Spinactinospora alkalitolerans: one gene and its partner. The protein of the gene in region 1 binds, or shares a complex with, the protein of each later gene. Links are inferred from orthologs where the notes say so. Each region holds a gene or a part of one and is shown on either strand. Other genes may lie near its edges. The genes, in order: mfd and uvrA.

What was found.
Region 2: the proteins of mfd (region 1) and uvrA are in contact, whole or in part, in a crystal structure (PDB 4DFC), measured with the Escherichia coli proteins. The link is inferred for Spinactinospora alkalitolerans from one-to-one orthologs.

The regions. Positions count from the first base shown.
Region 1 is NZ_JACCCC010000001.1:680,157-684,639, forward strand. Bases 117-4,297 are described here. They hold mfd (transcription-repair coupling factor), read right to left. Parts: upstream 3,911-4,297; coding sequence 317-3,910; downstream 117-316. Other genes in these bases: cysC (adenylyl-sulfate kinase), read left to right, coding at 4,152-4,297. In the rest of the region: more of cysC, read left to right, coding at 4,298-4,483. UniProt on the Escherichia coli protein: Couples transcription and DNA repair by recognizing RNA polymerase (RNAP) stalled at DNA lesions. Mediates ATP-dependent release of RNAP and its truncated transcript from the DNA, and recruitment of nucleotide excision repair machinery to the damaged site.
Region 2 is NZ_JACCCC010000001.1:1,923,096-1,926,771, reverse strand. Bases 90-3,463 are described here. They hold uvrA (excinuclease ABC subunit UvrA), read right to left. Parts: upstream 3,125-3,463; coding sequence 290-3,124; downstream 90-289. Other genes in these bases: HDA32_RS08560 (TerC family protein), read right to left, coding at 3,405-3,463. Outside these bases: more of HDA32_RS08560, read right to left, coding at 3,464-3,676. UniProt on the Escherichia coli protein: The UvrABC repair system catalyzes the recognition and processing of DNA lesions. UvrA is an ATPase and a DNA-binding protein. A damage recognition complex composed of 2 UvrA and 2 UvrB subunits scans DNA for abnormalities.

The DNA of each region.
Region 1 (4,483 bases):
GCGCGTTCAGTCTTTGGGTTGGGGTGCACGCCCCTGTGGCCGGTGTTTCACGCCCTCGGTGGCCGAGGTGGGCAGGTGCGATGGCCCGCCGCCGTGGGCGCGCACCGAAACCCCGGTCGCGTCCTGGCACGCACGGTGGCGGCGTGGGTGGCGCGGCGCCGGGGCGATCCCTTTAGGGGCCTTCGGCCACGCGAGAGGATCGCCCGGTCGCCGCGGGTCCCACCTGTGGCCGGGGCTTCAAAACCCCCTGGGCTGAGGTTCCGAGGCCCCTGGTGGCCGAGGCGGGCGCGCACCATCGCCCAGTCGCCGTGAGGTTCTACCCCTGCGGCGCCGCCTTGGCCTTGCCCGGTTCGAAGACCGCCGTCACCAGGTCGGTGCACCACGCGAGCAGTTCCAGGTCGCGCAGCGGCTTGCCGCCCAGGCCGCCGGCCTTGGGGGCCGGCACCAGCAGGGTCTTGGTCGGCTCCTTGAAGATCGACTTGGGGTGCAGGCGGCGCAGCCGGAGCTGCTGCGACTCGCGCAACTCCACCGGCGCGAACCGGATCTGGCCGCCCTGCGCCACGACGTCGGTGAGGCCGGCGCTCTTGGCCAGGACCCGGAAGCGCGCGACCGCGAGCAGGTTGTCCACGGGCCGGGGCGGCTCGCCGTAGCGGTCGGCGAGCTCCTCGCGCACCGCGGCGATGTCGCCGTCGTCGGAGACGCTCGCGATCCGCCTGTAGGCCTCCAGGCGCAGCCGCTCACCCGGCACGTAGTCGTGCGGGATGTGGGCGTCGATGGGCAGCTCGACCCGCGTCTCGATCTCCTCGGCCGCGTTCGGGTCGCCCTTCAGCTCGCGCACCGCCTCGCCGACCATGCGCACGTACAGGTCGAACCCGACCCCGGCGATGCTGCCGGACTGCTCGGCGCCGAGGATGTTGCCCGCGCCGCGGATCTCCAGGTCCTTCATCGCCACGTACATGCCCGCGCCGATCTCGGTGTGCTGGGAGACCGTGGCCAGCCGCTCGTGCGCGGTCTCGGTCAGCGGCTTCTCCGGCGGGTACAGGAAGTAGGCGTAGGCCCGCTCCCTGCCGCGGCCGACCCTGCCGCGCAACTGGTGCAACTGCGACAGCCCGTAGGCGTCGGCGCGGTCGACGATGAGGGTGTTGGCGTTGGGCACGTCGAGCCCGGACTCCACGATCGTGGTGGAGACCAGCACGTCGAAGTTCTTCTCCCAGAAGTCGACCATGACCTTTTCGAGCTGCTGCTCGTTCATCTGGCCGTGGGCGTAGGCCACCCGGGCCTCGGGCACCAGCCTGCTCAGGGTCGCGGCGACCTTGTCGATCGAGGCCACCCGGTTGTGCACGAAGAACACCTGGCCCTCGCGCATCAGCTCGCGGCGGATCGCGGCGGCGATCTGCTTCTCGTCGTAGGGGCCGACGAAGGTGAGGACCGGGTGCCGCTCCTCCGGCGGCGTGAGGATGGTGGTCATCTCCCTGATGCCGGTGAGCCCCATCTCCAGCGTGCGCGGGATCGGCGTCGCCGACATCGCCAGCACGTCGACCTGGGTGCGCAGCCGCTTCAGGGCCTCCTTGTGCTCGACGCCGAAGCGCTGCTCCTCGTCGATGACCACCAGCCCGAGGCTCTTGAACTTGGTCTCGGTGGACAGCAGCCGGTGCGTGCCGATCACGACGTCGACGTCGCCGTTGCGCAGCCCCTCGCGGGTCAGCTCCACCTCACCGTCGGTCTGGAACCGCGACATCGGCTTGACGGTGATCGGGAAGGAGGCGTAGCGCTCGCAGAACGTGGACAGGTGCTGCTGCACCAGCAGCGTGGTCGGCACCAGCAGCGCCACCTGCTTGCCGTCCTGCACCGCCTTGAACGCGGCGCGCACCGCCACCTCGGTCTTGCCGTAGCCGACGTCGCCGCAGATCAGCCGGTCCATCGGGACCGATTTCTCCATGTCGCGCTTGACCTCGTCGATGGCGGCGAGCTGGTCGGGCGTCTCCACGTAGGGGAACGCGTCCTCCAGCTCCCGCTGCCACGGGGTGTCGGCGGTGAAGGCGTGGCCGGGGGAGGCCTGCCGGGCGGAGTAGAGCCGGATCAGGTCACCGGCGATCTCCCGGACGATCTTGCGGGCGCGGTTCTTGGTCTTGGTCCACTCCGAGCCGCCCATCTTGCTCAGCGTCGGGGCCTCGCCGCCGACGTAGCGGGTGACCTCGTCGAGCTGGTCGGTCGGCACGAACAGCCGGTCGCCGGGCTGGCCGCGCTTGGACGGCGCGTACTCGATGAGCAGGTACTCGCGGGTGGCGCCCTGGACGTTGCGGCTGACCATCTCGATGTAGCGGCCGACGCCGTGCTGCTCGTGCACCACGTAGTCGCCCGGCTTGAGCTGGAGCGGGTCGATCGTTCCGCGCCGCCGGCTGGGCATCCGGCGCATGTCCCTGGTGGAGGACTTCTGCCCGGCGAGGTCGGCCTCGGTGAGGACGACGGTGCGCACCGACCGGCACACGAAGCCGTGCTCGATCCGGCCGGTGGCGACGGTGGCGATCGCGGTGTCGGGGGTCCCGGGCAGGTCCGTCCGCAGTTGCGCGCCCAGACCGGCGTCGCGCAGCATGGCGGCCAACCGCTCGGCCGGGCCGTGGCCCTGGGTGACCATCACCACGCGCCACTCGTCGTGCAGCCAGGACTTGACGTCGGCCAGCGCCCGCTCGGTGTCGCCCCGGTACTCGTCGGCCGCCGCGGCGCCGATCAGGACGGAGTCGTCCTCCTCGGCCGAGGCGGGCGCGCCGGCGTCGAACGGGGTGACCGTCCACCACGGCAGGTCGAGCGCGGCGGCGGCGGAGCGGATCTCGGCGATGGACTTGTAGGCCGAGGCGCCGAGGTCGATGGGGGCCTCACCGCCGGAGGCGGCGTTGATCCAGGAGGCGTCGAGGAACTCCCGGCTGGTGGCCGCGAGTTCGAGGGCGCGGGTGCGGATGCGCTCGGGGTCGCAGCCCACGATGTGCGCGCCGGTCGGCAGCAGGTCCAGCAGCAGCTCCATGTCGTCGGCGAGCACCGGCGCGAACGCCTCCATGCCCTCGACCGTGATGCCGTCGGCGAGCTTGTCCAGGATGTCGGCCAGCGAGGGGTGCCGCCGGGCCAGCTCCCGCGCGCGCTCGCGGACCTGCGGGGTCAGCAGCAGTTCCCGGCACGGCGGCGCGAACAGGCCTGACGCGGCGCGGCCGCGGGCATCGGCGGAGTCGGCACCGATGGAGCGCTGGTCGGCGACCTGGAAGTAGCGGATCTCGTCGACCTGGTCGCCCCAGAACTCCAGCCGCAGCGGGTGCTCCTCGGTGGGCGGGAAGACGTCGAGGATGCCGCCGCGCACGGCGACGTCGCCGCGCTTCTCCACCAGGTCGACGCGGGCGTACCCGGCCTCGACCAGGGAGTCCACGACCTCGTCGAGCGCCACCTCGTCGTCCGGCCGGATGCGCACCGGCCTGAGGTCGCCCAGCCCGGCCACGAGCGGCTGCAGGACGCTGCGCACGGGGGCGACGATCACGCGCAGCGGCGCGGTGAGCGGATCGTCGGGGTTGGGGTGGGCCAGTCGGCGCAGCACCGCGAGCCGCTGCCCCACGGTGTCGGAGCGCGGCGACAGCCGCTCGTGCGGAAGCGTCTCCCACGCGGGGAACAGCGCCACGGACTCGGCCGGCAGCAGCGAGCCGAGGGCGTCCGTCAGATCGGCCGCCTCGCGCTCCGTGGCGGTGATGGCCAGAACCGGACGGCCCGCGCCCACGGGGGCGTCGGTGGCCAGAGCGGCGACCAGGAACGGCCGCAGCGCCGGAGGTGCGACGAGGTCGAGACGGGGATCGTGGCCGCCACGGGCGGTTTCGATCGCTTTCTTGAGGGCCGGGTCGTCGGCGACGACGGCGAGAAGTCCGGAAAGGCTCATATCACCAGGTGGGGCGTGAGAAGTTGGACCGACAGTGCGGCGGGCGGGACGCGCGGGACTGGATCGGTTGGTTCCCCGCTCCTAGCCTACGTGGCACCCGGCACCGGCGACACACGGATTCCCCCCGTGCCCGCGGTGGACGATCGGCGGGGCCGACCACCAAGGCCAACGTCCGGCGACCGCGGGCTGTTCCCGGAGCGCCCTCACCGTCCTTTTCCGGACGCGTTCTAGAGTGACCCCCATGAGCGGATCCGACCTGCCCACCCACACTCCCGGCCCCGAGGCGATGGCCCACCTGGAGCTGATCCTCAGCGGCTGCTACCCGCTGTCGGGGTTCATGACCGCGGCCGAGGCGAAGTCGGTGTGCGAGCACGGTCGGCTGCCCGAAGGCGCCGACTGGCCGGTGCCGGTCACGCTTCCGGTCCCCGACGAGTCGGCCGAGGCGGACCGCCTTCTGCTCACCGACCCCGAGGGCGCGCCGCTGGCCGAACTGGAGGTCGGTGAGCGCTGGTGGGCCGACGGTCGGCACCGGCTCGCCGGGAAGGTGCGCGCCGCGCGGCCGCCCGTGCACGG
Region 2 (3,676 bases), 1.2 Mb from region 1 along the record:
GTTTCCGACGGAGGTGGGGTACTGCGGTGCTGCCACCACCTTAGACCGGCCGCGCGCGAACGCCGACGCCCGCGGGGACGGGCCCGGCCGAGCGCGCTCCAGAGGCGATGCCGTGAAGTCGAGGTTCGCCGGACCGATGCCGACCGGTGTCCACAGGTCTCCCTGTACTCGAACAAGGCCGCAAAGGCTGCGGTCGGCCTGCCTCCCGCAGACTCCGGCCAAAGGGAGCAGCGGACCCGCAACGCCCCTCGGCAAATACCGCGCAGCGCCTGACCGAGCAGCATTGGCTCTAGAGGATCTTGCGCAGGAACTGGCCCGTGTAGCTCTCGTCGATGTCGGCGACCTCCTCGGGCGTGCCCGTGGCCACGACCGTGCCGCCGCCCGAACCGCCCTCGGGACCCATGTCGATGACGTAGTCGGCGGTCTTGATGACGTCGAGGTTGTGCTCGATGACGATGACCGTGTTGCCGTTGTCCACCAGCCGCCCCAGCACCCCGAGCAGCTTCTCGATGTCGGCGAAGTGCAGGCCGGTGGTGGGCTCGTCCAGCACGTAGACGGTGCGGCCGGTGGAGCGGCGCTGCAGTTCCGATGCGAGCTTGACCCGCTGGGCCTCGCCGCCGGACAGCGTCGTGGCGGGCTGGCCGAGCCGCACGTAGCCGAGTCCGACGTCGTTGAGCGTCTGCATGTGGCGCCGGATCGCGGAGATCGGCTCGAAGAACTCCAGCGCCTCCTCGATCGGCATGTCCAGGACGTCGGCGATGGTCTTGCCCTTGTAGTGGACGTCCAGCGTCTCGCGGTTGTACCGGGCGCCGTGGCAGACCTCGCACGGGACGTAGACGTCGGGCAGGAACTGCATCTCGATCCTGATCGTGCCGTCGCCCGCGCACGCCTCGCAGCGCCCGCCCTTGACGTTGAACGAGAACCGGCCCGGCTGGTAGCCGCGCACCTTCGCCTCGGCGGTCTGGGCGAACAGCTTGCGGATGTGGTCGAACACACCGGTGTAGGTGGCGGGGTTGGACCGCGGAGTGCGGCCGATCGGGCTCTGGTCGACGTGCACGACCTTGTCGAGCTGGTTCATCCCGTTGACGCGGACGTGCCGGCCGGGAACCGAGCGCGCGCCGTGCAGCTCCTTGGCCAGCGCCTTGTACAGGATCTCGTTGACCAGCGTGGACTTGCCGGAGCCGGAGACACCGGTGACCGCGGTGAACACGCCGAGCGGGAACGCGACGTCGAGGCCGTGCAGGTTGTTCTCGCGTGCGCCCCTCACCACGACCTCGCGCCCCTTGGTCAGCGGCCGACGCTCCTCGGGGACCTTGATGACGCGCCGGCCGGCCAGGTAGTCGCCGGTGTTGGAGTCGGTGCTGGCCAGCAGTTCCGAGACCGGGCCCGACACCACGACGTCGCCGCCGTGCTCGCCGGCGCCCGGGCCGATGTCGACCACCCAGTCGGCGGCGCGGATCGTGTCCTCGTCGTGCTCGACGACGATGAGCGTGTTGCCGATGTCGCGCAGCCGCTCCAGCGTCTCCAGCAGGCGGAAGTTGTCGCGCTGGTGCAGTCCGATCGACGGCTCGTCGAGCACGTAGAGCACGCCGACCAGCCCCGAGCCGATCTGGGTGGCCAGCCGGATGCGCTGGGCCTCGCCGCCGGACAGCGATCCGGCCGGGCGTTCGAGGTTGAGGTAGTCGAGGCCGACGTCGAGCAGGAAGCCCAGCCGCGCGTTGATCTCCTTGAGCACCTGGGCCGCGATGACCTGGTCGCGCTCCGACAGCTCCAGCCCGCCGAGGAACTCCGCGCACTCGCTGAGCGGCAGGGCGCTGACCTCGGCGATGGAGCGCCCGCCCACGGTGACGGCCAGCACGACCGGCTTGAGCCGGGCGCCCTCGCAGACCGGGCAGGGCACGACCCGCATGAACCCTTCGAGGCGCTCGCGGCTGAGGTCGCTCTCGCTCTCGGAGTGCCGGCGCCGCACCCACGGGATGACGCCCTCGAAGTCGGTGTAGTAGGAGCGGGTGCGGCCGTAGCGGTTGCGGTAGCGCACGTGCACCTGGGTGTCGTGGCCCTGCAGCAGCGCCCGCTGCGCCTTCTTGGGCAGCTTCTCCCACGGGGTGTCGAGGTCGAAGCCGAGCGCGTCGCCGACCGCCTGCATCAGGCGGCCGAAGTACTCGCTGGCGTGTCCGCCCGACCACGGCGCGATCGCCCCTTCGGCGAGCGTCTTGGCGGGGTCGGGGACGAGGAGTTCGGGGTCGACCTCCATGCGGGTGCCCAGGCCGCTGCATTCGGGGCAGGCGCCGTAGGGGGAGTTGAAGGAGAAGGAGCGCGGCTCCATCTCCTCGAACGACAGGTCGTCATAGGGGCAGAACAGGTGCTCGGAGTAGACCCGCTCGCGCTCGGAGTCGTCCTCGGGGAGGTCGACGAAGTCCAGCAGGATCGTGCCGCCGGCCAGCTGCAGGGCGGTCTCCACCGAGTCGGTCAGCCGCTTCTTGGCCGACTCCTTCACCGTGAGCCGGTCGACCACCACGGCGATGTCGTGCTTCTCGTACTTCTTGAGGGCGGGCACCTCGTCCAGCCGCACGGCCGCGCCGTCGACCCTGGCCCGGGTGAAGCCCTTGGTCTGCAGGTCCTTGAAGAGCTCGACGTACTCGCCCTTGCGTCCGCGCACGACCGGGGCGAGCACCTGGAACCGGGTGCCCTCCTTCAGCTCCAGCACCCGGTCGACGATCTGCTGCGGGGTCTGGCGGGCGATCAGCCGGCCGCACTCGGGGCAGTGCGGCCGTCCGATGCGGGCCCACAGCAGCCGCAGGTAGTCGTAGACCTCGGTGATGGTGCCGACGGTGGAGCGCGGGTTGCGGCTGGTGGACTTCTGGTCGATGGAGACGGCCGGGGACAGTCCCTCGATGAAGTCGACGTCGGGCTTGTCCATCTGGCCGAGGAACTGCCGGGCGTAGGCCGAGAGGGACTCGACGTAGCGGCGCTGGCCCTCGGCGAAGATGGTGTCGAAGGCCAGCGACGACTTTCCCGACCCGGAGAGTCCGGTGAACACGATCATCGCGTCGCGCGGGAGGTCCAGCGAGACGTTCTTGAGGTTGTGTTCCCGGGCGCCCCGGATCACCAGCTGTTCGGCCATGCTCCCATCAACCCCTTCGGCATCGGCACCACGCGGTGAGGGCGTGCCGGACCCCGGCTCCTGGCTGCCGCGCAAGGTGTGGCCTGCACCGACGGCCATGGGGACGGATACCGCGCTTGGGCCGTCGTGCGGCGCTCGGCCTCTAACAGTAACGACTCGAAGCGCCGGAAACTTCCGCCTCCGGCGCGCGAAGCGCCCGCCGGGAACCCGGCGGACGCTTCACTATAACCGAACAGCCGTTCGAGGAGAGGGTCGTCCGGGAATCCGGACGGCCCGCTCTTCAGAAGGGGGCGCCGGGGCCGGTCTTCTCCCCCGTCGGCTCCTTCTTCCCGCCGCCCTTGGACCTCAGCAGGCTCGCGACGATGGTGACGGTCATCACACCCAGGATCACGGTCAGGGACAGGCCGATACCGATCTCGGGCACGTGCACGCCGTTCTCGTGCAGCGCGTGCAGGATCATCTTGACGCCGATGAACACCATGATGGCGGCCAGGCCCCAGCTGATGAAGGCCAGCCGGTCCATCAGCCCGGCCAGCAGGAAGTACAGCTGCC